Regions from separate parts of the Mucilaginibacter sp. UYNi724 genome, predicted to be linked through region 2. Evidence: riboswitches for the same ligand, from Rfam matches in the RefSeq annotation. Region 2 holds a riboswitch; each other region holds the start of a gene.
The links. A riboswitch is a leader RNA that binds a small molecule or an ion and turns the genes downstream of it on or off. The one in region 2 is predicted to bind S-adenosylmethionine.

Region 1 (10,303 bases), on a different contig from region 2:
TTGAGGCTTTTAAAAAGTAATTTCAGATGTGCGGATATACATATGTGCAAATGAGAAAAATAAATTAAAGGATTGATTAAAAATAATTTAGATATGTATATGAGCCGTGCCAGCATCTGCACACCTGCACATTTGCATATCTGCACATCAATACTATGCACGAAATAGAACCATATTACCGCTGGCGGGATGACTATGTAGCATCAGAGGATGAGTTTTCGCCCTTTTACGCTACGCAGTATAGCGAGTTTGAGTTTGATAAGCAGGTGTATAACTATTTGCTGCATCCGCAATGGGATTCATTTGGGTCTAACACGCTGTACTTAAAAGTATTGTATGTTGATTACGACCGCGGCTACAGCATCATCGAATTTATTGGCGAGTGGAACGACGCCATCAATAATGATATTATGCTGATGAAGCGCGAGATCATCGAGCTGATGATTGACCAGGGCATTACCCAATTTATCCTGATAGGCGAGAATGTGCTTAACTTCCATTTTTCTGATGACAGCTACTATGAGGAATGGTTTCAGGAAGTGGAAGATGGCTGGATAGCAGGCATAAACTTTCGCGATCATGTGATCAGCGAGTTTAAAAGCGCCAATATAGATTACTACATCAACTTTGGCGGCCAACTTGACGAGCTTAACTGGCGCGCCTTAAAGCCCGTGCAGGTGTTTAAGCTGATAGAAGAACAGTTAACCAAAAGGCTCAACTAAATTTCATCAGATTGTAAGCTTTATAAAAGCCGCAACTTTATACGCATTAAAGCGTTTTTACTATATTCGTACAAATAATTTCTAAAAAATAAATGGAAACTAAAACCCAAGATTACGTTTACGAGAATGTAAGTTATGTAGAAAACCCAGACGCGTCCCGAAGGTTTATTGCGAATGTGTTTGTGTGGATGTTTGCCGCGCTTGCCATATCTGCAGCTTGCGCGTATTTCTTTGCCAATACAAAAGAGTTATCGGCCCTTATCCGTAACCCCGAAACCGGTGCTAACAATATATGGGGAACAGTAGTTATGTTGTCTCCTCTAATCATTGTGGTTCTTTTTAGGCCGTTGTTAGCCAAACTAAGCATTGTGGGCGTTGGCTTAATGTTCGTTGTATTTTCGGCATTGATGGGTATCAGCCTTAGTTCTATATTTTACGCTTATCCGCCGCAATTGATTGCAAGCGCGTTTATAACATCGTCAATTGTATTTGGTGTTATGGCGGTTGGCGGTTACATCACCCACCAGGATTTGACTAAATTCGGCTCTATCCTTATCATGCTTTTAATAGGCGGTGTCGTGGCAACGGTGTTAAATGTACTTATATTTCATAGCGGAGGTTTTGACCTGATCATTAGCTATGTTATGGTTGCCGTGTTTGTAGGGCTAACCGCTTATGACGTGCAAAAGCTAAAACGCATTGGAGCCGGTATAGAGTATGGCGATGCCTCGGGCAAAAAAATGGCCGTTATGGGCGCTTTAACACTTTATCTTGATTTTATAAATCTTTTTCTCGCATTGCTTCGCGTATTTGGCGGTAACAGGAGATAGTTAGATATCTAATACAATTGAAGCCGTTTGCTGATAAAGCAAGCGGCTTTTTGGTTTAAGAGTTTACTCACCCCGACTTTGCTTCGCTCGTCGACCCTCTCTGCTGCGCAAAGAGGGTAAAAAAGATGTTTTTATAGCTCTCCCCTCTTTGCGTAGCAGAGAGGGGGCAGGGGGTGAGTTAAAACTTGCACTTTACAACATTATTATTCATCTTTGTAACGCTTATGGAGAAAGACGGAGGGATTAGACCCTGCGATGTCTTAGCAACCTGTTACTTAACAAGGTGCTACATTCTACTCCGGTTAAAAGAATAACCGGGGACAGATAAGTGAAAGTCAATTTAACACCCGACTTTTCGAAATAAGTTTTTTAGTATCAGGTAACTAGTATCACGTATCAAGACTTTTCTTGTGCTGGTTATTATGCTCATGTATCGAAATTTCGGTACTTGATACTTGATACTCGCTACTTGATACCAACAAATGGATATTAGAAAAGAATTACAAAAGCGCATACTGGTTATTGACGGGGCAATGGGCACCATGATACAGCGTTACGAACTTACCGAGGAGGATTTCCGCGGCGAGCGTTTCTACGATCATGCCTCCGACCTTAAAGGCAATAACGACCTGCTGAATATTACCCGCCCGGATGTGATCAAAGCTATCCATGCCGAGTATTTGGACGCGGGTGCTGATATCATCGAAACCAATACTTTCAGTACACAAAAGATCTCGCTTGCCGATTACCACCTCGAAGAACTTGACTACGAATTAAGCTACGAAGGTGCCCGCATAGCCCGTGAAGTAGCGGACGAGTACACCAAAAAAGACCCGTTGAAACCACGTTTTGTGGCAGGTGCTGTTGGTCCTACAAATCGTACTGCATCCCTATCGCCCGATGTAAACGACCCGGGTTACCGCGCTGTTACTTTTGACGACCTTGCCGAAGCTTATTATGAGCAGGTGCGTGGTTTGGTAGATGGGGGTTCAGACGTGTTACTTGTCGAAACCATATTTGATACCCTGAATGCTAAAGCGGCGCTGTTCGCTATCGACAGGTATAAAAAAGAATGTGCAGCAGCGGGTAAAGATTACCTTGCTTTCCGCGATACGGGTGGTATCATGATCTCGGGTACCATTACCGATGCGTCAGGCCGTACCCTTTCGGGCCAAACAGTGGAGGCTTTCTGGAATTCTATCAGTCATGCCAATTTGCTGTCTGTAGGGTTGAACTGTGCTTTGGGTGCAAAAGAAATGAGGCCCCACTTAGAGGAACTTTCTGCTAAGGCGGGTGTGTTTATCTCAGCGTACCCTAACGCCGGTTTGCCAAACGAATTTGGCGCTTACGATGAAACCCCGCATGAAACCGCCCACCAGGTTGATGATTTTATCAAGGCCGGGTTGGTAAACATAGTGGGTGGTTGTTGCGGCACCACGCCCGATCACATTAAATGTATTGCCGATAAGGCTGCTAAATATTCCCCGCGCTTACTTCCCGAAATTGAGCCCTATTTGCGTTTAAGCGGACTGGAAGCCGTAACCCTTACCCCCGAAACAAACTTTGTAAACATAGGTGAACGTACCAACATCACCGGGTCGCCAAAATTTTCCAAACTTATCCTGGCCGAAGATTACGAGGCTGCTCTTGCTGTTGCCCTGCAACAGGTAGAAGGTGGCGCGCAGGTGATCGACATTAACATGGATGAGGGGATGATAGACTCTGAAGCGGTGATGGTTAAATTCCTGAACCTGGTTGCCAGCGAACCCGATATTGCCAAACTGCCCATCATGATCGATTCCTCTAAATGGACGGTTATCGAGGCAGGTTTAAAATGTTTACAGGGGAAGGGTATCGTAAACTCTATTTCATTAAAAGAGGGCGAGGATAGCTTTAAAGATTACGCCCGCAAGATCCTGAGCTATGGTGCAGCAGCCGTTGTAATGGCCTTTGACGAAACCGGCCAGGCAGATTCATTAGAACGCCGTAAAGAGATTTGCGGCCGCTCGTATAAGATCCTGGTTGAAGAAGTCGGCTTCCTGCCCCAGGATATCATCTTCGACCCGAATATATTGACCGTTGCCACCGGGCTTGAAGAACACAATAATTACGCGGTAGATTTTATTGAAGCTACTCGCTGGATAAAACAAAACCTGCCATACGCTAAAGTGAGCGGCGGGGTGAGTAATATTTCGTTCTCGTTCCGCGGTAACAATGTGGTGCGCGAGGCGATGCACTCGGCATTCCTTTACCATGCCATAAAGGCCGGGTTGGATATGGGTATCGTAAACGCCGGGATGCTGGAGGTTTACCAGGAGATCCCTAAAGACCTGTTGGAGCTGGTTGAAGACGTGCTATTAAACCGCCGCGATGATGCCACCGAACGCCTGGTCGAATTTGCCGATACCATCAAAAGTAAAGGGAAAGAGATAGTTCGTGATGAAGAGTGGCGCAAGAACCCGGTAGAGCAACGCCTGTCGCACGCCCTTGTAAAAGGCATCATTGAGTACCTGGACGATGACGTGGAAGAAGCCCGCCAAAAATTTGCTAAACCCTTAGAGGTTATCGAAGGCCCCCTAATGGATGGCATGAATGTAGTTGGCGACCTTTTTGGCGCGGGTAAAATGTTTTTGCCGCAGGTGGTAAAATCGGCCCGTGTAATGAAAAAGGCCGTTGCTTATTTGCTGCCATTTATCGAACTGGAGAAACAGCGTGTAATAGATGCCGGTGAAGATAGCAGCGGCAGCCGCGCCAATGCGGGCAAGGTTTTAATGGCCACCGTAAAAGGGGATGTACACGATATTGGCAAGAACATAGTTGGTGTGGTGCTGGCCTGTAACAACTTCGAGGTGATAGACCTTGGGGTGATGGTGCCTGCCCAGCGAATTATAGAAGAAGCAAAAAAACAGGAAGTAGATATCATCGGCTTGAGTGGTTTGATCACCCCGTCGCTTGATGAGATGGTGCATTTTGCCAAAGAGATGGAACGCCAGGGCTTTACTATCCCGCTAATTATTGGTGGGGCTACCACGTCGCGCATCCATGCGGCGGTAAAAGTGGCACCACATTATTCGGGTGCTGCCATCCACGTACTGGATGCATCACGCAGTGTAACCGTTTGCAGCAGCCTGATGAACCGCGACACCCGCGACGGCTACATCCAGAACATTAAAGACGAATATACCAAAGCCCGCGAAGCGCATGCCAACAAGAAAAACGACAAGCGTTTTGTAAGCATCGAACAAGCCCGCGGACAAAAGTTCCAAATAGATTTGAAAACGGTAGCACAAGCGCCATCATTTTTAGGCACTAAAGTTTTTGACGCTTATCCGTTAGAAGAATTGGTGCCGTATATCGACTGGACACCTTTCTTCCATACATGGGAGTTGCGCGGCAGCTACCCCAAAATTTTTGCCGATAAGTTTGTAGGCGACGAAGCCAAGAAACTTTTTGATGATGCGCAGGCATTAATGAAACGTATTGTAGATAATAAGCTATTGCGTGCAAGCGGCGTTATCGGTTTTTGGCCGGCTAATAGCGTGGGCGATGATATCGAATTATATACCGACGAAACCCGCCAACACTTACTTACCCGCATCCACACGCTTCGCCAGCAAAACGAAAAGGTGAAAGGTGAACCATATTATGCCCTGTCGGATTTTGTGGCACCAAAAGAGAGCGGCGTTGCCGATTACTTTGGAGGCTTTGCCGTAACTACAGGTATTGGTTGCGATGAACTGGTTGCCGAATTTGAGGCCGACCATGACGATTACAACAGCATTATGACCAAAGCCATCGCCGACCGCTTTGCCGAGGCCTTCGCCGAAAAAATGCACGAACTGGTACGTAAAGAACATTGGGGTTATTCCAAAGATGAGCAGTTAGCTACCGATGAACTGATCAAGGAAGAATACCAGGGCATCCGCCCGGCACCGGGTTACCCCGCCTGCCCGGATCATACCGAGAAAACCACCTTGTTTGAGATATTAAGTGCCGAAGAAAACGCCCACATGCACCTTACCGAAAGCCTCGCCATGACACCGGCAGCAGCAGTAAGCGGCTTTTACTTCGCGCATCCGCAGGCAAGGTATTTTGGCTTGAATAAGATAAGTAAAGACCAGATAGAAGATTACGCGGTCCGTAAGAATTTATCTGTGGAAACGGTTGAGCGTTGGTTGGGGCCGAACTTAAACTACTAAAAGGAGCGGAGAACGGGGAAAGAGGTGCGGCATGTTTGATGATAAGAGATAAATATGATATTTACTGATTTAGAAGCATGGAAAGAAGCAAGACTTTTAGTTAAAATGGTTTATACTTGCTTGCTGCCTTTTCCTAAAGAAGAAATTTATGGTTTGCAATCGCAAATAAAAAGGTCTGTTATTTCGATACCTTCAAATATTGCAGAAGGTTGTGGACGAAGCCACCCCAAAGATATTATGAGATTTTTTTTCATTGCCCGGGGCTCAGCTTATGAATTAGAAACTCAATTATATTTATCCTTTGATTTGGAATTTATAGATGAAGATATTTTGAAGGAATTATTAGAAAAGTTAAAACGGGTGAGGGTTTTATTAGCAGGGTTGATAAATCATCAAAAAGCCAAAATTACAACCTAACCGCACCTCTAACCTCGCTCTACGCACTAAAGAATATGAAGATTACCGAACATATCGCAAATGCAGCAGGGAAAACCTTGTTTTCCTTCGAACTTATCCCGCCACTAAAAGGGCAAAGCATCCAGGGGATCTATGATGCTATCGACCCGTTGATGGAGTTTAAGCCACCGTTTATTGATGTGACTTCGTTGCGCGAAGATTATATTTATAAGGAACACGAAACCGGTTTATTGGAGAAACTGGCTTATCGCAAGCGTCCGGGCACTATCGCTATTTGTGCTGCTATCATGAACAAATACAAAGTAGACACTGTTCCGCATTTGCTTTGTGGGGGGTTCACTAAAGACGAAACCGAGAATGGCCTGATTGACCTGCAATTTTTAGGTATTGATAACGTACTGGTTTTACGTGGCGATGCCCGCCGTGGGGATGCTTCATTTGTGCCTACGCCCAACGGCCACTGCTATGCAACCGACCTGCTAAAGCAAGTGGTGAACATGAACAACGGCGTTTACCTGCACGAACATTACGAAGGTATTTTAAAAACAGATTTCTGTATTGGTGTAGCCGGTTATCCTGAGAAACACTTCGAGGCGCCAAACTTAAAAACCGACTTTAAATATTTGAAGCAAAAGGTTGATACGGGTGCAGGCTTCATCGTTACCCAGATGTTTTTTGATAACCAAAAGTATTTTGATTTTGTTAACAGCTGCCGTGCCGAGGGTATCAACGTGCCCATCATCCCGGGTTTAAAGCCTATTACTACATCAAAACAATTGGTCAACCTTTCCAAAACCTTCCATATCGATATCCCTGAGGGGCTAAGCGATGCCATCCACGATTGTAAGGATGAAAAGAACGTAAAAGATATTGGTATAGAGTGGATGATAGAGCAGTGTAAAGAATTGGTGAAATTCGGCGCGCCGGTACTGCATTTTTATACCATGGGTAACCCTGGTCCAACGAAGAGGATAGCGGAAGCGATATTTTAGATACAATAAGTTTGTCATGCTGAGCGATAGCGAAGCATCTAATCGCCGACATGCATCTTCGATATGTATAGTTCAATAATAGATCCTTCGCTATCGCTCAGGATGACAAGTTTTATAACAAGAGAGGCCAGACGATTAGTCTGGCCTCTCTTGTTATATTCTAAAGCGATACTTATATCCCTTCGCCTTTCATTTTTGAAGCGGCAACCAATGCTTTGTAGGCATTAACCACGCCACCTGTTTTTGACAGGGTTGTAAAGTCGACTTTTTCGGTTGTGCTGCCCGGTTTTAAAACCATAAGGCCGGTTACCGGTGTGGCGGATGCCAGTAGGGCTTGTTTAACTTGTTTTGCCGTTAACGTTGGGTAATACTCCAATATCAACGCTGCAATACCTGTGGTTATTGGCGATGAAAAGCTGGTGCCATCGGCGGTATTAAATTCGGCATCCATGTTTACAGATGTTACCTTAACACCCGGTGCAAAAATGTCCACATTCTTTTTACCGTAATTGCTGAATGTGCCTGCAAGATTAGCGTCAGCTTTATCGGCAGATGCGCCAACACTGATCACGTTATCCGCATCCATGCCCGATCCGTCCTCAAACATATCATTCGGAAACTCCGGCTTGGCATCCATATCCTGGTTGTCGTTACCCGATGCCTGGATCAGTAATACGTTTTTAGCAGCGGCATATTTAAAGGCCTCATCAACCCATGCTTTATGCGGCGATAGTTTTTTACCAAAGCTCATGTTAATAACACGTGCGCCGTTATCAACCGCGTAGTGGATCGCGTTAGCAATATCTTTATCGTACTCATCGCCGTTAGGTACACCTTTAATGGCCATAATGCGCACGTTATCGGCCACGCCATCAATGCCATATTTGTTATTACGTACCGCGCCAATAAGGCCCGCCACGCCGGTACCATGCTCGGCATCGGCAAATTTTAGAATATTACTGCCGTAAGGCTTGCCATCCTGCACGTCCGGGTTGTCGCCAACAATACGTTTCCGGGCTTCAAGATCGGGGCTAACATCGTTGTTCAACTTAGCAAGATATTCGCTCAGCTCATTAATGATCTTGGCGTTGGTTTCGTTGCCACCTTGCTGCTCAAAAACAGAGGCCCAAACATTTTTACTTTGTGTAATGGTATCGCTTTTAGAAGTTATCTTAACAAGGTCGGTCTTTTTAAAAGAAGCGTCGCTTTTTAAGTTAATCGCTTTTTTAATGTAACCACTGGTAGTCATCAGCGCGTTCATCACGGGTTGTAATTGCTGGATCTCGGTTTTAGATTTGGTAAGCGTAGCATCGTGCTGCAGCTTCACCTTTTCCCAGTAGGCAAATTCCTTTTCGCTGCCTGCAGGGGCGCTGGTCAGGTTCTCATATTTGCCTTTAAGCCTGTTGTACTCGCGTACTTCTTCCGTAGTTTCGGTGAAATCGCATTTGCCGCCCGGGCCGCCTAAAAAGTTCCAGCCGTGCACATCATCAATATAACCATTCTTGTCATCATCAATTCCGTTACCGGGAATTTCTTTGGTGTTGGTCCAAAGCACCGGTTTAAGATCAGCCTGCGCGGTATCTATTCCGCTATCTATCGTGGCTATAATAACCGTTTTGCTTTTTTTGCCCTTAACAAATAAATAGGCCTGGTTTAAACTGATGCCGTAGTAGCCATCGGTCTTAAGGTCCATCAGGTGCCAGTTTTTTGGGAGTTCGGCAGGGGCTTTCGGGGCAACCTGCGCGGTAACATCAAAGCTTATTAAAAGGGCGGTGCTCAGTAATAGGCCCGTAATGGTCTTGCAGAATTTATACATATTTCTTTTTAGTGTTTATACTTATTATTCATTGCCGATAGCCCCCTCTAAATCTCCCCCGATAGGGAGACTTTTGTTTTGCTTTTTTTTTTAAGCCCTCCCTTTCGGGGAGGGTTTGGGTGGGGCTGAACTGCTTGGTTTAATTATAGGTCAAATTTAATACCCTGCGCTAAAGGCAACGTTTTAGAATAGTTTATAGTATTGGTTTGTCGCCTCATATACACTTTCCATGCGTCAGATCCGCTTTCGCGGCCACCGCCGGTCTCTTTTTCGCCGCCAAAGGCACCGCCTATCTCCGCGCCGGATGTGCCGATGTTAACGTTGGCAATGCCGCAATCAGAACCCGCGTATGATAGGAATGTTTCTGCCTCGCGTAAATTATTGGTCATGATGGCCGATGATAAACCTTGCGGTACGCCGTTCTGCAAGTCGATGGCTTCTTCTATGGTTTGGTATTTGATGAGGTAAAGTATGGGCGCAAAGGTTTCGTGCTGAACGATCTTGTAATGGTTCTCTACCTCGGCAATACAAGGCTTAACATAACAGCCCGATGCATAGGCGTCGCCTTCCAGCTTGCCACCTTCAACCACAAACCTGCCACCCTCGGCTTTGCATTTTTCGATAGAATCAAGATACAGCGCAACCGCATCCGTGTCTATCAGCGGGCCCATGTGGTTATGCTCGTTCAGCGGATCGCCAATTTTTATTTGCGCGTAGGCCTTAACCAATTTTTGTTTAAACGCATCGTAAACCGTTTCGTGGATAATGAGCCTGCGGGTACTGGTGCAACGCTGCCCGGCAGTACCTACCGCGCCAAATACGGCACCAATAAGCGACATATCCAGGTCGGCATTTTCTGTGATGATGATAGCATTGTTACCGCCAAGCTCTAAAAGGCTTTTGCCTAATCTCGCGCCAACAGCAGCACTTACCGCCTTGCCCATACGGGTAGACCCGGTTGCCGATACCAATGGTACGCGGGTATCGTTGCTCATTAATTCGCCTATCTGGCGGTCGCCGATGATGAGGCAGCTAACGCCTTCGTCTATATTATTTCTTTTGAACACTTCCTGCGCGATGTGCTGGCAGGCAATGGCCGTTAAAGGTGTTTTTTCTGATGGTTTCCAGATGCAAACATCGCCACAAACCCAGGCCAACATGGCATTCCAGCTCCAAACCGCTACCGGAAAATTAAAGGCCGAGATTACGCCGACAATCCCCAACGGTTGGTATTGCTCATACATGCGGTGCTCCGAGCGTTCGCTGTGCATGGTTAAGCCATATAACTGGCGACTAAGCCCCACCGCAAAATCGCAGATGTCTATCA
Region 2 (10,303 bases):
GGCCTTATCATCTATCAGTTTTTGTGCACAGTCCGATGGGATATCCAGGCTCAATTCAATCCTGTCTTTAATTGGGGAGTCTTGCAGGCCGTATAAAAAGGGTTTGGTGTTAGTATAGCTAACGGCAGATATTCTAATCTTATTCACTTATCGTTCTCTCTATGCGTTTTTTAAATGCTTGGCGTTGTTGGCTTCAACAATTTCAAACTTACTGCCATTGTAAATTACTTTGTACAGCACCAGATTTTGGTGAGGGAAGGTATCCATTTGCGTAAGCGGCTGCTCTGTTAAGATACACATCAGCAAACGTAACGCCCGGCCATGCATGCAAATCAATACCGTTTTTTCCTCGGGATGGCTCATGATAATGTCCAGCGCCTGTAATTGCCTTGCCTTAACTTCGTTAGGGCTTTCGCCACCTTCAAATTTAACATCCAGGTTGCCGTCCAGCCAGTTGCGCATCAGGTCTAAGAAAGCAGCTTTGGTTTCGGGTGTGGCAGGCTGCCCCTCGTGTACGCCCCAGGCAAGTTCATCAAGGCCTTCCAGCCTTTCGTAAGGCAGGCCAAGGTCAATAAACTGCTGGATGCTTTGCTGTGTACGCTTTAATTCGGATATGTAGATCTTATCAAAAGGAACATCTTTATAAGCCCGGTAAAACATGTCGGCCTGTTGGCGGCCTTCGTCATTCAGATTTGTATCGCGGCCGCGGCCCTGTACAATACCTTGCTTATTAAGATCGGTTTGCCCGTGGCGTACTATATATAGTGTCTTTTCTATTTGGTTCATTTGTTCAATAGTTCATTTGTTCATAGGCACATTGTCCACTAGTAACTAATGAACAAGTGAACCAATAAACTAATTTATAACCGGCAGCTTGTAATAGCGCGGTTTCTCCGTTTCTGCAAACTGATAATCGTTGTAATCGGTCACCACATTATATAGCGTATCTCGCTCTATGGGGTAACGGCCGGCGTTTTTTATCAGTTCAACCAGCTCTTGTGTGCTCATGGCCGGTTTCTTTTCTTCGGCGCCTGCCATAGCGTAGATCTTGGTGGTGTCATCAAGCGTGCCGTCAATGTCATCCACCCCAAAGTTAAGGGATAGCTGCGCGGTGGTTCGGCTTATCATGGCCCAGTAGGCCTTTATATGGTCGAAATTATCAAGATAGATCCTTGCTATCGCATAGTTGCGCAAATCTTCTACTACAGTCGATTCAGGTACGTTGCTCATCTGGTTATCCTGATTACGGAACTTTAGCGGGATAAAGGTTTGGAAACCTCCGGTTTTATCCTGCAACTGCCTAAGCTGTTCCATATGGTCAACCCTGTGGCGGTATTGCTCGATATGGCCGTAAAGCATCGTAGCGTTCGAGCGCATGCCCAATTTATGCCATTCTTCATGGATGGCAAGCCATTGGTCGCCGGTACATTTATCTTTAGCTATCAGGTCGCGCACTTCGGGATGGAAGATCTCGGCTCCGCCACCCGGCATAGATTCCAGGCCTGCGTCTTTCATCAGCTTCATACCGGTGGCATAATCTATCTTAGCCTTTTTGAAAATATAGTGATACTCAACCGGTGTTAACGCCTTTACATGCAGATCAGGCCTGTGGGCTTTGATCCTGCTAAACAACTCCGAATAAAAAGCGACATCATACTGCGGTAGAACACCGCCTACAATGTGCACCTCCGTAACAGGTTGGTCGTCGTATTTTTTTACGATATCCAGCATCTCGTCCATAGTGTATTCCCATCCGTCTGCACGCTGTTTAATCAAGCGCGAGTATGAGCAAAACTTACAATCATAAACACAAAGGTTTGTGGGTTCGATGTGGAAATTACGGTTAAAGTATGTTTTATCACCGTGTTTTTGTTCGCGTATGTAGTTGGCAAGTACTCCCAGGTAGCCCAGTTCGGCTTTTTCGTAAAGCAGAACGCCTTCATCAAATGTAATGCGCTGGTTATGGAGTACCTTCTCAGCAATGTCTTTTAGTGCCGGTAAAAGCCGGGGATTATTCAGCAAAACCAGGAAATTATCTGATACTTCCATTTAGAAAAATATTTGGGCAAATGTAGCAAAATGCCGCAAGTTTAAAACGGAAGTATCAACTTAACCAGTGTTTGAACATGCAACTATGACAGTGCGGTTACAGATGGAGCGATCTTAATATTCGCAACACTTTTACAGATGCGTCTATAATTATAAAATAATTCTTAGTTAATTTGGCGGCATACATTCCCAGTCATGAAAATAGAAACCATTGCCATACACGCCGGTAACCATACCGACGCTTCAACTAAAGCAGTTATACAGCCCATTGTTATGGCTACTACTTTTGAGCGCGATGAAGATGGAGGCTTTGCAGCAGGCTACCAGTATAGCCGTTCAAGCAACCCAAACCGTACCTCGTTAGAGATTGTATTGGCGCAATTAGAAGGCGGTGCAGAAGCAGCGGCATTTTCATCGGGCAACGCGGCGGGCATGTCTGTTTTTCAATCACTTGAGCCGGGTACGCACATTATAGCGCCCGACGATATGTACCATGGACTGCGTAACCAACTTAAACAACTTTTTGCCGGGATCCTGGAGTTTGATTTTATTGACGTGAATGATAGCGAGGTTTTACAAGCGCATATCAAACCTAATACCGGGGTTATTTGGATAGAAACACCATCTAACCCGTTGCTTAAAATTACCGACATAAAAAAGGTAGTGGCGATAGCGCGCGAACACAATATAAAAGTAGTGTGCGATAATACATTTGCCACTCCTATTTGCCAAAACCCTATCGCGTTGGGAGCGGATCTGGTAATGCATTCGTCTACTAAATACTTTGGCGGCCACAGCGACCTGATGGGCGGTGCATTAATTACTGCCGAAAAAAGCGACTGGTGGGAAAAGATCCGCAATGTACAAACCATGGGCGGCGCCGTGCCCTCTCCTATGGATTGTTACTACCTGGTGCGCAGCATTAAAACCTTGCCTTACCGGGTTAAGGGCCATGTGCAAAACGCGCAATTGCTGGCTAATTTTTTAGTGAACCATCCGGAGGTAGAAGATGTGATGTACCCTGGCCTTACATCTCATCCGCAATATGAAATTGTTAAAGCCCAGATGAATTACCCCGGTGCCATGATGTCATTCACTCTAAAAGGTGGTGAAGTAAAGGCCAAAAAGGTTGTTAATTCGCTCAAGGTTTTTACCCAGGCAACCAGCTTGGGCGGTGTAGAGAGTTTGATAGAGCACCGCGCATCAGTTGAAGGGCCGGACACCAAAACACCGTTTAATTTGTTGAGGGTATCTGTAGGGCTGGAGCATGTTGATGATCTGATTGCCGATCTGGAACAGGCGATGGCATAATTATTATAATGCTTTACAACGGTTTTACATATAAATGATAATTTATTAAAAATTTAATTTGGATTTTAAAATCCGATTAGCCTATATTTGAAACATTATTTGGTAGCGATACCACAATCAATTTTCCCTCACACGGATTTTGGTTTATAAAGAAGCGGCGAGAGATCAGGCTCAGAGAACCGCTGGCAACCCTACAAGGTGTAGAAGGTGCCAATTCCTGTCCCGGAGAATAGTTAACCGGGGGATATAAATTTTTAATCATGAAAAGTTTAACTTACGTACAAACAAACACATCGCAGGCCCCATTGGCCCAAAGTTTAGCATACAACCAATTCCACGGCTGTATTTGTATGTGTTGCTGCTGCTGTTGATTCGGTAACACGTTCCCTTTTCTGTTTTCCTGAAAAATACGTGATCTGCTGAATAGGATAGTTCTATCCTGTCGTAACCTTTAACATTTCATTTAAATACTCTTAATCTACAGAATATGTCTAACTTAAAATTCGAAACACTGCAACTACATGCCGGACAGGAAGTTGACCCTATTACAGGCGCGCGTGCAGTACCATTGTTTCAAACCACATCATACGTATTTAAAAATGCCGAGCATGGTGCAAACCTGTTTGCGCTAAAAGAATTTGGCAATATATACACCCGTTTAATGAACCCCACCACTGATGTTTTCGAGAAGCGTATTGCCGCTCTTGAAGGTGGCATCGCGGCTTTGGCAACAGCATCAGGCCAGGCAGCACAATTTATCGCCTTGAACAATATTTTACAGGCAGGTGATAACTTTGTTACCTCCCCTTTCTTGTACGGCGGTACTTATAACCAGTTTAAGGTTGCCTTTAAACGCCTTGGTATAGAGGTGCGTTTTGCAGAGGACGATACTGCGGAGAATATCGAAAAACATATCGACAGCAGAACAAAGGCTATTTATACCGAAACCATCGGTAATCCCGGTTTCAGCGTCCCCGATTTTGAACAACTGGCAAAATTGGCGAACGAGCACGATCTGCCGTTAATAGTTGATAACACATTCGCCGCAGGCGGATACCTGTTCCGCCCTTTGCAGCATGGCGCCCATGTGGTTGTAGAATCTACCACTAAATGGATCAACGGGCATGGCACCAGCATTGGCGGCGTTATTGTAGATGGCGGTACTTATGATTGGGGCAACGGCAAGTTCCCGCAGTTTACCGAGCCAAGCGAAGGCTACCACGGTTTAATATTCAATGACGTATTTGGTGTAAACGGACCGTTTGGAAACATCAACTTTATCATTCGTGCCCGGGTTGAAGGTTTGAGGGATTTTGGGCCGTCGCAATCACCGTTTAATTCATGGTTGAATATCCAGGGATTAGAAACCCTATCCCTGCGTGTACAACGCCATGTAGATAACGCCCTTGAACTTGCCAAATGGCTGGAGCAGCACCCACAAGTAGAATCTGTTAATTACCCGGGACTGGAATCATCAGCGTCCCACACCCTTGCCAAAAAGTATTTGAAAAATGGTTTCGGTGCTGTGTTGTCCTTTAAAATTAAGGGCGATAAGGAACTTGCCAATAACCTCATCGATAACCTGCAATTGGTTAGCCACTTAGCAAACGTGGGCGATGCCAAAACATTAATTATACAGCCGGCGGCTACCACGCACCAGCAACTTTCAGATATAGAGCAGATCTCTGCCGGGGTTTTGCCGGGCCAGTTACGCGTTGCTGTTGGTATTGAACATATAGATGACATTAAAGCTGATTTTGCACAGGCGTTTGCCAAAATAAAGCAGCTTGAATTAGTATAACGATTTTAGTTTTTTTAGTTTTTAAGTGATGTTATGAGGGGGCGGTTGTTTTAGCCGGCCGTCCCCCAAATAACGAAGAGTAACAAATGAGCACACAAAGTTTTACCTATACCGGAAAGTTTGAACTGGAATCCGGCCAGAAACTGCAAGGACTTACAATTGGCTTTAATACGTACGGGAGCCTCAATAAAAACCGGGATAATGTAGTGTGGGTATGCCATGCCCTCACTGCAAATTCCGACGTTTTTGACTGGTGGAAAGGCTTTTTCGGCCCCGAAGACCACTTTAACCCTGATGAGCATTTTATTGTTTGCGCAAATGTTTTAGGTTCGCCTTACGGTACTGATAATCCATTAAGCACTAATCCTGCAACCGGCTTGCCTTATTACCTCGCGTTCCCGGAGTTTACCATCAGGGATATCGTAAAAGCACATATATTACTGGCCGATCATTTAGGTATCGACCATGTAGAAACATTATTGGGCGGATCGTTAGGCGGCCAACAAGCTATCGAATGGAGCATCATCGAGCCAGAACGTATCAAAAACCTGATATTGATAGCTACAAACGCCAACCATTCACCATGGGGTGTTGCCTTTAACGAATCACAACGTTTAGCCATCACTGCCGACCGTACCTTTTATGCCGGTGCCCCTGATGGTGGTGCTAAAGGCCTGAAAGCCGCGCGCAGCATAGCGCTCCTATCCTACCGTACCTACAAAACTTACGGCATCACCCAACAGGAAGATGGCGATACGGTTACCGATAATTTTAAAGCATCAACCTATCAGGGTTACCAGGGCCAAAAGTTGGTGAACCGGTTCAACGCATACAGCTACTGGTACCTGTCAAAGGCTATGGATTCGCACAATGTGGGCCGCGGCAGGCACGGTGTTGATAAAGCCTTGAGCCTGATAAAGGCACGCACGCTGGTTATCGGCATAAAATCTGACGTATTGTTCCCTATCGAGGAGCAGCAATACCTGTTCAGGCATATCCCAAAATCTGCCTTTGCCGAACTGGATTCGTTTTACGGGCACGATGGGTTTTTAATAGAAACAGAAGATCTTACAAATATTATTACGTCGTTTTTTAAAACAGATGTAAAAGGGAAAATTATAGAATTACAAAAAATAGCTTAATGAGCAAGAAACTGAATATAGGCCTCTTCGGATTTGGAGTAGTGGGCCAGGGATTGTACGATATTATCAAAACAAAAGACCTGAATATAGAGATCGTTAAGATCGCCATCAAAAACCCGGGCAAAGAACGTTCGTTGCCAAATGAATTGTTTACCACCGATAGGGACGAAATACTGAACAACCCGGAAATAAACACCATTGTTGAACTGATAAACGATACCGAAGCCGCTTTCGAGATAGTGTCCCGTGCGCTTAGTACAGGTAAAAACGTGGTATCGGCCAGTAAAAAAATGATAGCTACCTATTTGGATGAGTTGATAGAGCTACAACAGATCCATGGCACTTCGTTGTTATACGAAGGCGCGGTTTGCGGTAGCATCCCAATTATCCGTAACCTGGAGGAATATTACGATAACGAATTACTGCACTCTATCAGCGGGATCTTTAACGGATCATCAAACTACATTTTATCAAAAGGCTATTTAGAGAACCTTGATTACGATACCGCCCTTAAACAAGCGCAGAACCTTGGCTTTGCCGAAACCGACCCAACCATGGATGTTGGCGGTTACGATGCCAAATACAAATTGATCATCGCGGCAGCGCACGCTTATGGAGTGGTTATCAACCCTGAAGATGTGTTGAACATTGGCATCCAAAACTTGTCGCCAAATGATCTCCAATATGCACGCGAAAAGAAATTAAAGATAAAACTGGTGCCGGTTGCTAAGGAATTAGACGATAAACACGTTACCCTGTTCGTTCTGCCAAAATTTGTAAACGAAACCGAGTTTTTATACAACGTGGAATATGAATACAATGGCGTTACGGTACAGGCCGCCTTTGCCGACCAGCAATTCTTTTTTGGAAAAGGTGCGGGAGGCCATCCAACAGGTTCGGCGGTGCTTTCTGATATAGCGGCCCTTCGTTACGATTACCAGTATGAGTACAAAAAAGCCAAAGGCGCCACCAACCTGCAGTTCACTAACAATGTCGAAGTAAATATTTACCTGCGTTATGATGACGAAGCTTTGGTTGATGCCCTGGAGTTTGAACATATCCACGAGCGTTTTTACTCGGGTAGTTATAAATTCGTCATCGGTAAAATAAACTTACAGAAACTGATAGATAACCAGCAGCGCATTGCCGATACAAAGGCTTTTGTTGCATTTGCCGATCAGCTAACAGGCGTTACGTTAGCCGCAGAAAAGTTGCAGGAAGCCGAGGCTTAATTATATCGCACATAAATTATAAGGTTGACGGTTATCCCGCCAACCTTTTTTATGCCCGCTTGCTACCTTGAATATAAACGGCAATACGTATCATTGCAAAACCTTTTACCCCAGTATGCAAAAACTAAAAAGCATCCTTTTTAACAAAAAATTTATACTTATCCTTTGGTTTGGTTTGAGTTTTTTCGCCGTTGCAAAAGACATTATCACGCATTTCGATAACAAGCTTACCACGCATAACAACTATATCATTTACAAACACAACTTTTTAAACCTAATTCACCAGCATACGCTATTTGGGCCCGAGCCTGAGTTTTACCACGATCTTAACCATTACGGGCCGGTGTTTGGGCTGATAATAGCGCCTTTCGCGGTTTTACCAAACCAGATCGGGGTTGTGCTTTGGGCTATGTTTCTCGCATTTATTCTATACTATGCTGTAGAAAAACTTCCTTTAAATAACGCACAAAAGTTAGTTATACTGTTACTAAACATTAACAGCATGATGGGTTCATCGGGGAATGTGCAGGTAAACCCGTTGATAACCGCGCTGGTGATTTTTAGCTTTATATTCATCAAGAATAAACAAGATTTTTGGGCTGCGTTAATGATCGTGTTAGGTACCGCGATAAAACTGTATGGTGTTGTGGGCCTTGCGTTCTTCTTCTTCTCAGATAACAAACCAAAGTTTATTTTAAGCCTTGTGTTTTGGTCGGCCGTGCTATTTGTGTTACCAATGCTGGCTTCATCGCCAGAGTACATTATCAAAACATATCGCGATTGGTACCCGGATCTGCTTGCTAAAAATGCGGATAACTTTGTATCACCAAGGGCAAATATGAGTGTGATGGGGATGGTGTACAGGATCTTCCATGTCGAGAAACTATCAAACATGTTTATCCTGCTACCTGCTTTAGCTTTGTTTGGCGCATCTATGTTGCGCATAAAATACTGGCGAGATGTTAAGTACCAGTTGCTTTTGCTGGCGTCAGTATTGATATTTACTGTAATATTTAGCACCGGGTCCGAGCCGCCTACCTATTGTATAGCGTTTATTGGCGTGGGGATCTGGTATGTTAACTTAGGCCGACCAATCACGGGTTACGAACGCTTCCTGCTCATATTCGCATTGGTAGGTACAGGCTTTTCCTCATCCGATCTGATGCCGGCATATTTAAGATCGCATTATTTTATACCATATTCATTAATGGCGTTCCCATGTTTGCTTATCTGGCTAAAGATAATCCATGAAATGCTCACCCGCCAGTTTGACAAACCTGAAGAAACGTTGCAGATAAGCACTGTAACAAACTAATAAAAGCAAAAGGCTTCCGATTATGGAAGCCTTAGCTTTTTGTAGAACTCACAAATTAAATTAACTATATATTCCTGTAACTATAAACTCCTGTTAGTGTCCCAATTTTCCAGGTAATGGGCTACCTTGCTCACGAACTGGCCTCCCAGCGCACCATCAACTACACGGTGGTCATAAGATAACGAAAGGAACATCATGTGCCTGATGGCTATAGCATCGCCTTTTGGTGTTTCTATTACAGCCGGTTTCTTTTTTATAGCACCAACAGCTAATATGGCTACCTGCGGCTGGTTAATAATTGGCGTACCCATCACATTACCGAAAGAACCTACGTTGGTTATAGTGAACGTACCGTCCCGTACATCATCGGGTTGTAACTTGTTGTTACGGGCACGTGTTGCCAAATCGTTTACCGCTTTGGTGATGCCTATAAGGCTAAGCTGATCGGCCTTTTTAATTACCGGAACTATCAGGTTGCCGCTTGGCAAAGCAGTTGCCATACTGATGTTGATATCCTTTTTCTTGATGATCTGCGTACCGCTTACAGATACGTTAATCATCGGGAAATCTTTTATAGCTCTCACCACAGCCTCGATAAATATCGGGGTGAAGGTTATTTTTTCGCCTTCGCGTTTTTCAAACGAGTTCTTGATCTTTTCGCGCCATAACACAAGCTCGGTTACATCGGCCTCTACAAAGGAGGTAACATGCGGCGATGTGTGCTTGCTATAAACCATGTGTTCGGCAATCAGCTTGCGCATCCTGTCCATCTCTATGATCTCCTGCCCGCCCGATACGGATGTAGCAGCAGGTTGAGCTTCTGTAGTAGCTGCAGCGGCTTGTGGCGCAGCAGTTGACTGTGGCGGCGCAGGCGGTTGTACGGGTTCAGGTAACGCAGCAGGTGCTTGCGGCGCGGTATAAGCAGGCACTACAGGCTGCGATTGAGCCATTGCCGGTGCAGGTTGTAGCGGTGTACTATCCGTTTGTTGTGCTGCATGGATTTTAGATCCGCGTTTTTGGATATACTCCAGCAGGTCGTCTTTTGTTAAACGGCCTTCGGCGCCAGTGCCCGGTATGTGGTCAAGCTCGTTATTGCCAATACCTTCCTGGTTGGCTATATTTTTTACCAATGGCGAGTAAAAGCGATTGCTATAATTTACGCTATCAATTGGTGCGGACTCTCTTTGTTCAATTTGGCTTATGCCAGGTATATCGGCAATGGGTGCAGGGTCTTCCGCTACTGATTGCGCTACAAAATGTGATGCTTGTTCTCTAATTGCTTGCGGTGCAGTTTCCGGGGTTTGAATAACTTCAGGCTCAGGTGCAGATGTAGTTTCAGGCGCCGATTGGGGGATGTCACTACTGTCGGCGTCTTCAGTTTCTATGATGGCAATTACCGAACCTACCTGTACTACCTCATCCTCTTTACAAAGCTGTTCAACTAACTTTCCTG
Region 3 (10,303 bases), on a different contig from region 2:
GGGCTTTTTTGTTATTTAGTTTAAATGAAGATAATAATTAGGCCTTGCCTTACAATTGACGAACGCCTGGCTAAAGCATCACCATGCGTTGTTGAAATGTTTCGCCTTTTAAGATTAAAAGTCAAAAGTTGGAAAAACGTTCAGGAGTATTTAACAAAGCCCTACGTGGGATATAAATGTACAGATATAAAAGGAACACCCCGATTTTTGGAAATACATATTCGGAAAAGCAAGCTAAATCTTCACTTAAGACCGGTTGAATTCATAAACCCAAATGTTACTGATGCCCCGATTACCCACCTTTGGAAAGTAACTAAGCTTTTTGATGTTTATGACAAATCAACTTTAGACCAGGCTATAAATATGGCCAATCAGTCTTATGAATATGTTAAATCAAATAACATATAATAGTATAATACCTTGATGTTCTAATTCCTGGTTTCTTACTTTCCTTAAAATCCCTAACTTAGCGCTTGCAATGCTTCAGTTAAACAACATTAAAGAAACGTTAACTCTTTTTAAAGAAGAGTTGGTGCAACGATACCCTATCGCGACACTTCGGTTGTTTGGCTCTGTTGTGCGCGATGATTTTACCGAAAAAAGTGATATTGATATCATCGTTGAATTTAACCGGCCAATTGGAATTGAGTTTGTGACTTTAGCCGATGAGTTAGAAAATAAGTTACAGCGTAAGGTTGACCTTGTATCACGACGTGGCATTAAAGACAAATATTTGAAGGTGATAGACCCAGAGATAGTGTATGTTTAAAAGAGTTTATGAATACTTTTGTATGATATTTCTCCCTACTTCCTCAAAATCCCTAACTTAGCCGCATCAACAAAGCATACACACTACCATGTCAACTCTATATCCATTAAAATTTAAAACCATATTTAAAGACAAAATATGGGGCGGCCATAAAATAGAAACTTACCTGCATAAAAATATTGGCGATCTGCCAAACTGCGGCGAAACGTGGGAGATCTCGGGCGTAAAGTCGGATGTTTCTGTGGTGGAGGGTGGCGAACTGCAGGGCCAGTCGCTTGCCGACCTGCTGGAGAAATTCCAGGGCGACCTGGTAGGCGAAAAGGTTTACAAGCATTTTGGCAATATCTTCCCGCTGTTAGTGAAATTTATTGATGCCAATGATGACCTGAGCGTGCAGGTACACCCTAACGACGAGCTGGCTAAAAAACGCCATAATTCGTTTGGTAAAACCGAAATGTGGTACGTAATTGAGGCCGATCCGGGTTCTTCACTTATTGCCGGCTTTAACCGCGAAATGACCGAGCAAGAATATGTGGAAGCCCTAAACAGCGGCCATATCATGGATATCCTGAACAAGGAAGACGTTAAAGCGGGCAACGTTTACTTTTTACCTGCCGGCCGTGTGCATACCATTGGTAAAGGCTTGCTGATCGCCGAGATTCAACAGACGTCAGATATTACCTATCGCATATACGATTTTGACCGTGTTGACGATAAAGGCAACAAACGCGAACTGCATACCGAAGAAGCTTTAGCAGCTATCGACTACAAACACTACCCGGAATATAAAACCCTTTACACCCCGCAAAAAAATGAGGATGTACACCTGGTAACCTGCCCGTATTTTACTACCAACGTGTTAGATTTTACCCAGGGCGTTTATAAAGATTACGCTAACCTCGATTCTTTTGTGATATACGTTTGTATCGAAGGTGAATTCACTATTAAACACAACGAGCTTGCTTACCCGGTAAAAATGGGCGAGTGTATCCTGCTGCCAAAAACTATCGATAAGGTGGAACTAAAAACTACCGCGGGCTTTAAAATATTAGAAAGCTATATTGAGTAATGATATTTAGAGTTATGAAGAGGACCGTATTATTTGTTTTGTTAATTTGCTTAGTAATTGCTTCTTGTAAAAAAGGTGGTGAAACCATCACTAAAGATGAGGCAATAAAGCTGGAAGATCTAATTGGGAGGTATACCTTGACTGAATATGTTTCACATAAGCCGGGCGATGACTTTTATGTAAACACCAATAGTAACGAAAAGCCTTGCATGCTTAATGCCTTATTCACGCTCAATAAAGATAACTCGGCTACATCTGAGTATATCGGCACCGACGTCTGTTATTTGTTTTACAAATCGCCTAATGAAAACATAAATTTTGGACCTCATGAACTCGAAAATTTAATTTGGAAATTTGTGAACAATGAGGTTCAACTGCAAATAAACAGCACATCATCAATTCATCATTACAGCATAACCAAAAAGGATAATAAAATACAGCTTACGGAAATAGGGGAAGCCCCTTTTAATTATAAACAGACATACACTAAAAAATGATTTAGTTATACTTTCTAATATCTGTTGGGTTTTGCAATGATAAAAAAATCTCTGTTAGGTAACCCTCATCTATAGGCTTTAATAAATAATCAATAACTGCGGGGGTGCTTTTTGCTCGCTTAATGTCCTCAAGGTCAATAGATGAGCTGATATTATAAATTGCGATATTTTTACCCAGTTGAGATTTTATTTCCTCAAAAGCAACGTTAAATTCCCAGCCGTTCATCACCGGCATGTTAATATCTACAAATAAAACATCGGGTAAATGGTTGCGGTTTTGAGGGTTAAGTAAATAATCAATGGCTTCCTGGCCATTGCTAAAGTTCATTATTTCGTCAAATAAGCCCTTTATTACTGTTAATTTCTTGAAACCGTAAGTAAAAATTTCATCATCATCAACAATCCCGGCAATCACAATTTTGTTTTCGGTATTCATTTTATGGTATTAGTTATACCAGCTTTACTGTAAATTTTGTGCCAACATTTACAGCGCTGTCAATTTGGATACTTCCGCCCAGTGCTTCTACCTGGTTACGGGTCATAAACAGGCCTATCCCTTTCGAGTCGTTATTTTGGTGGAAGGTTTTGTACATGCCAAATACCTGGTCGCCGTAACGTTGCATGTCTATGCCTATACCGTTATCTTCAAACACCAGGTAAATCTCGTTACCAACTCTTTGCGTGTTAACGTTAATTACGGGCGCTCTATCGGGATGTTTATACTTAATGGCATTGGTGAGCAGGTTTTGGAATATGCTCTCCAGGTACGCCGGGATGTAATCAATTTGCGGGCAGTCAGAAAAGTCGGTGTTTATTTTAGCATCCGAATTTATAATATTGGTGTGCAGCGCCGATGCCACGTTATTAAATATGGTCTCAAAATCAACCAGCTTGCGCTCCTTGCTAATTTCTGATTGTATGCGCACTATTTCATCAAGGTGGCCCATGGTGGCGCTCAAGCTCTCGCTGATGGTTTTAATGTGCGAGAAGATCTCTGTGCGGTCATCCTTAAGCAGGCTATCTTCAAACAAGTTCACCATAAACTTAAGGTTGCCCGCGTGCGATCGCAGGTTATGCGATACAATGTAAGCGAAGTTTTGCAGGCGTTTATTCTGGTCGTCCAGTAAATTGATGGACGATTGCAGGGTAATGCCTTTTTTCTTGATGCTGTCAATATCCTGAAAAATACCGCTAAGCGTAACGCATTGGCTATGATCATTTAATACGGGCACGCCTTTAGACCGCACCCATATCACGTTGTTTTTAGCCGTGCGGAATTGCAGTTCGATATCGTAAGGCCTGCAATATTTTATTGCCTGGTCAATAGCGTCGGCAATTAAAGTTCGGTACTGGGGTTCAAAAAAGGCAATGGCTTCTTCTATAGATATTTTAGGCTGGTTGTTCAGCTCAAATATCTCGTACATTTCTTTCGAGAATTTTAGCCTACCGGTAGCCACATCAATTTCCCAGCTGCCTAATTTTGCGATCCGGCCGATCTCGGCACACCTAAAATCACTTTCGGCAGCTTTTATTTCGTGCAGTTTAAGCGCGTTTATATTGGTGATAACGCCGTAAATAACGGGGCCATCGTTGGTATCGTGTTTTTGGGTGGTGCTTTCAAACCATTGGTAGCCGCTTTGCTTGGTAAGCAGCCTTATATGAGCAACAGGCGAGCCGCCCTGCCTTGGGTGATAGGTAGCATTTAAAAATGCCTGCCTGTCGTGGTAATATAAAAGGTGTTCAAAAAAGTAATTATATGAGCATTCGATCTCGCCCGGCGTGTACCCCAGCGCAGCATAAAAGCCAACCGACCATTTTGCTTGCCTGGTATCGGTGTTATACTCCCAAATGCCTAAATTAATATGATCAATTATACGCGCAATATGAGCTATGCTTTCGCCGGAAAACTTATGTTCTTCAGAACTCATTGTACACTTGATCTCTAATCTACTTTAATTACCACAGGGTATTATAAAATACATGCCAAACGGGCAAATATCCATCATTTACAACCCAGTGTTGTTACAAACTGCCAAATAGGTTTAATATTTTAAACTATGTGGTTAATAACAGTGTTTTTACAAACCCTCAACAAATCTAAAGTTTATATAATGCTGAAAATTACGCTATTAAAATGATGTAAGCGTTTTATACGGTTAATTAGCCGCAGGGTTATGAAAATTTTGGCGCGTAAAAATAGTATAATATTTACCGAAATAATATTAAAGTGGAAAGAAATTTAATTGCTTTTTGGAGTGAGACCTGATGGATGATTCGGAGATGAAATTGAACTTGCTTTGAAAAAAAATGAATGTAAATACGTGTGAGCATAAAATTGATAACTGTAAATAAAACGGTTATATTTACCTCTGCCAATTATAACTTTTATGAAAAAACACTTCTCAAAACTACTTACAGTTTTATTGCTGATAGCTGTAAGCGTATCTGCACAAAAAGCCGCCCCGGGCAAAGTTTGGGGTGTTGCAAAAGCAAACACCTGGTATTCACAAAATAAATGGATGAGTGGTGCCGATTTTATCCCCAGCAGCGCCATAAATCAACTGGAAATGTGGCAGGCTGATAGCTTCGACCCGGCAACTATCGACCGTGAACTTGGCTATGCACAAGGCATCGGCTTTAACACCATGCGTGTGTTCTTATATAGCCTTGCCTGGAAACAAGATAAACCTGGCTTTAAAAAACGCATAGGCCAATACCTTGCCATTGCCAACAAACACGGCATAAAAACCATGTTTGTATTTTTTGACGACTGCTGGAACGGCGACGCTAAAATTGGCAAACAACCCGCGCCTAAAGTTGGGGTACATAACTCGGGCTGGCTGCAAGACCCCGGCAACCGTTTAAACAGCGCTGGCGAAACCGGCATGCTACAGGCTTACGTTACCGATGTGATGACAAGCTTTAAACATGATAAGCGCATATTGCTGTGGGACCTTTACAACGAGCCCGGAAACTCCAACAAAAAGGAAGCATCGATGGGTTTGCTTGTAAAAGTATTTACATGGGCACGTGCTGTTAATCCCGATCAGCCTATATCTGCCGGCCTTTGGGATTGGAGCTATGAAAAACTTAACGCTTACCAGGCCCTAAACTCGGATATTGTTACCTATCACGATTATACCGACGAGGCATCGCACCTCAAAACCATACAGCTTTTAAAAAGCCACGGCAAGCCGCTTATTTGTACCGAATATATGGCCCGTACCCGCGGCAGCAAGTTTGCCAACGTAATGCCAATGCTTAAGAAAGAGAACGTAGGCGCTCTAAACTGGGGTTTTGTAATGGGGAAAACGAATACCATTTACGCCTGGGATAACCCAATGCCCGATGGCAGCGAACCAAAAGAATGGTTCCATGATATTTTCCGCAAGGACGGTACGCCTTACAGGCCGGAGGAAGTGGAGCTAATTAAAAAGATGAACGGGAAATAGCGTAGCTTGCTTTTAAACATGTTGCATGCATTTTTTTAGCTTTGCACCCATGAAGGCCAGCCTTAAATTATTCGACTTTTCGCAAAAGGTTAACTACCGTACCGAATTTTTAGCAGGCCTTACCGTAGCAATGACCATGATGCCCGAATCATTGTCCTTTGCTATTTTGGCTGGTTTCCCGCCGTTGGTTGGCTTGTATGCGGCGTTCATAATGGGGTTGGTAACAGCGTTATTTGGTGGCAGGCCGGGCCTAATCTCGGGCGGGGCAGGAGCTACGGTAATTGTGCTTATAGCCCTTATGAAAAGCAACGGCATCGAGTTTGTTTTTGCAGCTGTGGCATTAGCGGGCGTTATACAGATCGTTATCGGTTTGTTTAAGCTGGGTAAGCTGATCAGGTTGGTGCCACAACCCGTTATGTATGGATTTGTAAACGGACTTGCCGTAGTGATTTTTATGGCCCAGCTGGAGCAATTTAAAACCATAGTGAACGGGCAGCAGGTATGGCTAACGGGTTCGCCGTTATATATTATGGCGGCGTTGGTTGCGCTCACCATAGCCATTGTAGTAATATTCCCTAAGGTAAGTAAGGCGGTGCCGCCGTCGTTAGTAGCTATCATTGTTGTTTTTGCAGTAGTGATAGGCTTTGGTATCCACACCAAAACTGTTAGTGATATTGCATCGGTTAGTGGCGGTTTCCCACCGTTTCATATCCCGCAGATCCCGTTTACCTTTCATACACTTAGTGTTGTTTTTCCGTACGCGTTAATTATGGCTGCTGTTGGTTTAACCGAGGGCTTGCTAACCCTAAATCTTGTCGACGAAATGACCGCCACCCGGGGCAACGGCAACCGTGAATGTATCGCGCAGGGCAGCGCCAATATCCTTAACGGTTTTTTCTTTGGGATGGGTGGCTGCCCTATGATAGCCCAAACGCTTGTAAATTTATCCGCGGGGTCAAGGGCAAGGCTCTCGGGTGTTATAGCATCGTTAACCATTTTGATGATCATTTTGTTCGGCGCCCCTGTTATTGGCCATTTACCTGTGGCCGCGCTTACGGGTGTAATGGTGATGGTAGCTTTTGGCACCTTTGAATGGATCAGCTTTAAAATATTTAATAAAATGCCCCGGCAGGATGTGTTTGTAGGCATAGTGGTAGCCATTATCACCATAGTGCTTCATAACCTGGCGCTTGCGGTATTAATTGGCGTGATCATATCTTCCCTGGTATTTGCCTGGGAAAGCGCCAAACGCATCCGCGCCCGCAAGTACACTGATGGCAGTGGCGTAAAGCATTACGAAATTTACGGTCCGCTGTTTTTTGGCTCGGTAACCGCCTTCAACGAAAAGTTCGACGTCGCCAACGACCCAAATGAAGTAGTGATAGATTTTAAGGATAGCCGCCTTGCGGATATGTCGGGCATCGATGCTTTGAACAAACTCACCGAACGGTACCAAAAGGCAGGCAAAAAACTCCATCTGCAACACCTGAGCAGCGATTGCCGCGGGTTGCTAACCAATGCTGCTGATGTTATCGATGTAAATATCCTCGAGGATCCGGCCTACCGTGTGGCAACGAAGAAGAAAGTGCGTTAGGAAAAGGTTCTCCTCTCCTTTAGTTTAGTAAATACTTTTTATTCGCTATAAAACACTTGCACTTACCACTACCTATTCATCGGGCAATCCAGATTTATTTTTTCTTCCTGAAATTCAACGAATTAAGCACAAGATCAAATAATAAATATAAAGTCTATAGGAATTATAGAATTAATATCTACTTTTGTGATGTAATCGTTCTTTAAATATACTTATCCAGAAAGACAGAGGGAAAGGCCCTATGATGTCTTAGCAACCTGTACGGCCCCCGGGCTTGTGTAAGGTGCTAATTCCTGCTTCGCAACCTGGCGGAGACAGATAAGCTGATTTAATAGATTGAATGTCGTTAGGCATTCTCTTTTAGCCATAAAGGCTTCTCTCTCTTAAACACTTCTCTGGATTTTATTGACAACAAAATTTGCAATGCATAGCTTTACGCTATCGGCCTTACCCAAACCCTCTCGAAGGAGAAGGCTTAAAAACAGGGGCTAACATTTAAATATAAAAAATATAACCATGAGTTTAAGACTTGGCGACGACGCCCCAAACTTTAAAGCACAAACATCGCAAGGCGAAATTGATTTTTACGAATACCTGGGCGATAGCTGGGGCGTGCTATTCTCGCACCCGGCAGATTATACACCCGTTTGTACCACCGAACTCGGTAAAACCGCATCACTTAAAGATGAGTTTGAGAAACGCAATGTAAAAGTGATTGCCCTTAGTACAGACAGTGCAGAATCACACAAGGGTTGGATAAGCGACATCAACGAAACGCAGAACGTGGAAGTTACCTTCCCGATAATTGGCGACGAAAGCCGCGAGATCTCGCAGGCTTATGACATGATCCACCCCAATGCATCGTTGGTGGCTACCATTCGCTCGTTGTTCATCATCGGCCCGGATAAAAAGATAAAACTGATCATCAGCTACCCGGCATCAACCGGAAGGAATTTTCAGGAGATATTGCGAGTGATTGATAGCCTGCAACTTACCGCCTACCATAGCGTAGCAACCCCTGCCGACTGGAAGGATGGCGAAGACGTTGTAGTGCTGCCATCTATAAAAACTGAAGATATCCCGGCTAAATTCCCTAAAGGGTTTACCGAGGTGAAACCATATTTACGTACAACACCACAGCCCAATAAATAAGGGCTGATAATAGAGTCGCGTGGCCGAGAGGATAGGTATGGGTCTGCAAAACCTTTAACGGTAGTTCGAATCTACCCGCGACGTCCTAACTATAATAACTGACTAAACTGATTGCGATGGGCCGGGGGGCTCATCGCTTTTTTTGTTTAGGAAGCCTCTCCCCAGTCCTCTGGGAAGGAGAGGGAGGCTAAAAAAATCTTTAACCTTCTTTGCGCAGCAGAGAGGCTAGCGCACGTAGTGCCGCGGGGTGAGTAAAATGGCAAACTGGCTTATTTAATAACAATCCCACCATTCACTTGTATATTTACATATATGAGCAACCCAAACCATACCTGGCCAAAACTGGATTTTCATTACCTGAAAGATACCATTGCCACCGTACACATGTGGACGCAGATGATTGGTAAGGTGCGCCTTAAAAAAATGCCGTGGATAAACCACTCCTGGCAGGTTACGCTTTATGTAAGCGCGACAGGGTTGACCACGGGCAGTATCCCTTACGAAGGTGGGCTTTTCCAGGTTGACCTCGATTTTATTGATCATCAACTGCATATATCTACCAGCACGGGCCAAAAGGTAACATCGGCCCTGGGTGCCGAAACTATTGCCGGGTTTTACAACGAGTTGATGCTAAACCTGAAAGCAGTGGGCGTAGAGGTAGAAATTTACGCCGTGCCGAATGAACTGGAAACAGCTACCCCCTTTGCAGAAAATACCGCGCCATGTACCTATCATCCCGATGCGATGAACACCATTTGGCAGGCACTGATCCATGTGAATAATGTGTTTACCGATTTCCGGTCTGGATTTTTGGGTAAGTGCAGCCCGGTACATTTCTTTTGGGGCGCGTTCGACTTAGCGGTTACCCGTTTTAGCGGCCGCACAGCACCGAAACACCCCGGCGGCGCACCAAACATGCCCGACGATGTGATGCAGGAAGCTTACTCGCACGAGGTAAGTTCATGCGGGTTTTGGCTGGGCGGCGAGCAATTTCCGCACCCTGCGTTTTACAGCTACTGCTACCCAACTCCGGACGCCTTCAGCAAGCAGCAGGTGAGCCCGCCCGAAGCATTTTACAGCGGCGAATTAGGCGAATTTTTATTAACCTACGAAGTGGTGCAGCAATCTGCCAACCCCGAAGAAACATTGAAGAAGTTCTTGCAAAGCACGTATAATGCCGCTGCCGTTACAGGCAATTGGGATAAGGGCTTGGAGTGTAACCTGCAGGGATTGAAGGAATAATTAGCCTCTCCCCGGCCCTCTCCGAAGGAGAGGGAGTGAAGAAGAGGATAATAAAAAAAGCAGCCATTCAGACAGTTTTTTTATGCATGTTCACGGAAAATGCAAATTTATAAAATCCAAATCTGTTGATAATGAGGTTCTTGTTGAAATGTTGCAGTGTTCACGCCGCGAACATCCGGTATCTCTCTCTAACCCTTCCGTGAGAGGAATTAAAAAAACTAAAACGAAAAACTTCGCTCCTCAATTTGTGCTTTAGGCGAACTTATCTTTCGCACGCACCATGTCGTCATGCACCGCAAACCCTGCACATTGGTGGTTTTTATCGGCTCAAAAAGTTCGCCGCCTAATTCTGAGGTATATTCCAACAGGATCTGCTCGTTCACTAAAAACCGTTCGGAGCCGTCGGGCAGGGCGTACCGGCTGTTGCCAAGGTCGGTAACAAGATTTTCAATCCCAATATCAGATGCCTGGCGGGCAAACAAATAACCGCCCGGTTTTAACACCCGCCACATCGAGCGCAGCATGGCA

Region 1: another riboswitch for S-adenosylmethionine. It lies ahead of metH (methionine synthase); the one in region 2 lies ahead of ACVW0P_RS04810 (O-acetylhomoserine aminocarboxypropyltransferase/cysteine synthase family protein).
Region 3: another riboswitch for S-adenosylmethionine. It lies ahead of ACVW0P_RS16975 (peroxiredoxin); the one in region 2 lies ahead of ACVW0P_RS04810 (O-acetylhomoserine aminocarboxypropyltransferase/cysteine synthase family protein).

Annotation. Positions count from the first base shown of each region.
Region 1 covers NZ_JBSRZI010000005.1:125,982-136,284, forward strand. The annotation lists gene murQ (N-acetylmuramic acid 6-phosphate etherase) at 1-20, shown strand, start outside; gene ACVW0P_RS09545 (hypothetical protein) at 156-722, shown strand; gene ACVW0P_RS09550 (Bax inhibitor-1/YccA family protein) at 815-1,552, shown strand; SAM riboswitch class I at 1,772-1,883, shown strand; gene metH (methionine synthase) at 2,035-5,751, shown strand; gene ACVW0P_RS09560 (four helix bundle protein) at 5,806-6,168, shown strand; gene metF (methylenetetrahydrofolate reductase [NAD(P)H]) at 6,204-7,160, shown strand; gene ACVW0P_RS09570 (S8 family serine peptidase) at 7,333-8,976, opposite strand; gene amaB (L-piperidine-6-carboxylate dehydrogenase) at 9,120-10,303, opposite strand, start outside.
Region 2 covers NZ_JBSRZI010000002.1:425,571-435,873, reverse strand. The annotation lists gene ACVW0P_RS04830 (menaquinone biosynthetic enzyme MqnA/MqnD family protein) at 1-147, opposite strand, end outside; gene ACVW0P_RS04825 (histidine phosphatase family protein) at 160-786, opposite strand; gene mqnE (aminofutalosine synthase MqnE) at 856-2,049, opposite strand; gene ACVW0P_RS04815 (trans-sulfuration enzyme family protein) at 2,245-3,360, shown strand; SAM riboswitch class I at 3,502-3,613, shown strand; gene ACVW0P_RS04810 (O-acetylhomoserine aminocarboxypropyltransferase/cysteine synthase family protein) at 3,848-5,161, shown strand; gene ACVW0P_RS04805 (homoserine O-acetyltransferase family protein) at 5,248-6,303, shown strand; gene ACVW0P_RS04800 (homoserine dehydrogenase) at 6,303-7,535, shown strand; gene ACVW0P_RS04795 (glycosyltransferase family 87 protein) at 7,651-8,850, shown strand; gene ACVW0P_RS04790 (dihydrolipoamide acetyltransferase family protein) at 8,931-10,303, opposite strand, start outside.
Region 3 covers NZ_JBSRZI010000012.1:129,867-140,169, reverse strand. The annotation lists gene ACVW0P_RS17015 (DUF5655 domain-containing protein) at 25-408, shown strand; gene ACVW0P_RS17010 (nucleotidyltransferase family protein) at 479-769, shown strand; gene ACVW0P_RS17005 (type I phosphomannose isomerase catalytic subunit) at 858-1,838, shown strand; gene ACVW0P_RS17000 (hypothetical protein) at 1,838-2,335, shown strand; gene ACVW0P_RS16995 (response regulator) at 2,337-2,771, opposite strand; gene ACVW0P_RS16990 (PAS domain-containing sensor histidine kinase) at 2,785-4,263, opposite strand; gene ACVW0P_RS16985 (1,4-beta-xylanase) at 4,723-5,787, shown strand; gene ACVW0P_RS16980 (SulP family inorganic anion transporter) at 5,837-7,381, shown strand; SAM riboswitch class I at 7,591-7,706, shown strand; gene ACVW0P_RS16975 (peroxiredoxin) at 7,898-8,533, shown strand; tRNA gene ACVW0P_RS16970 (tRNA-Cys) at 8,547-8,617, shown strand; gene ACVW0P_RS16965 (DUF5996 family protein) at 8,846-9,775, shown strand; gene ACVW0P_RS16960 (class I SAM-dependent methyltransferase) at 9,994-10,303, opposite strand, start outside.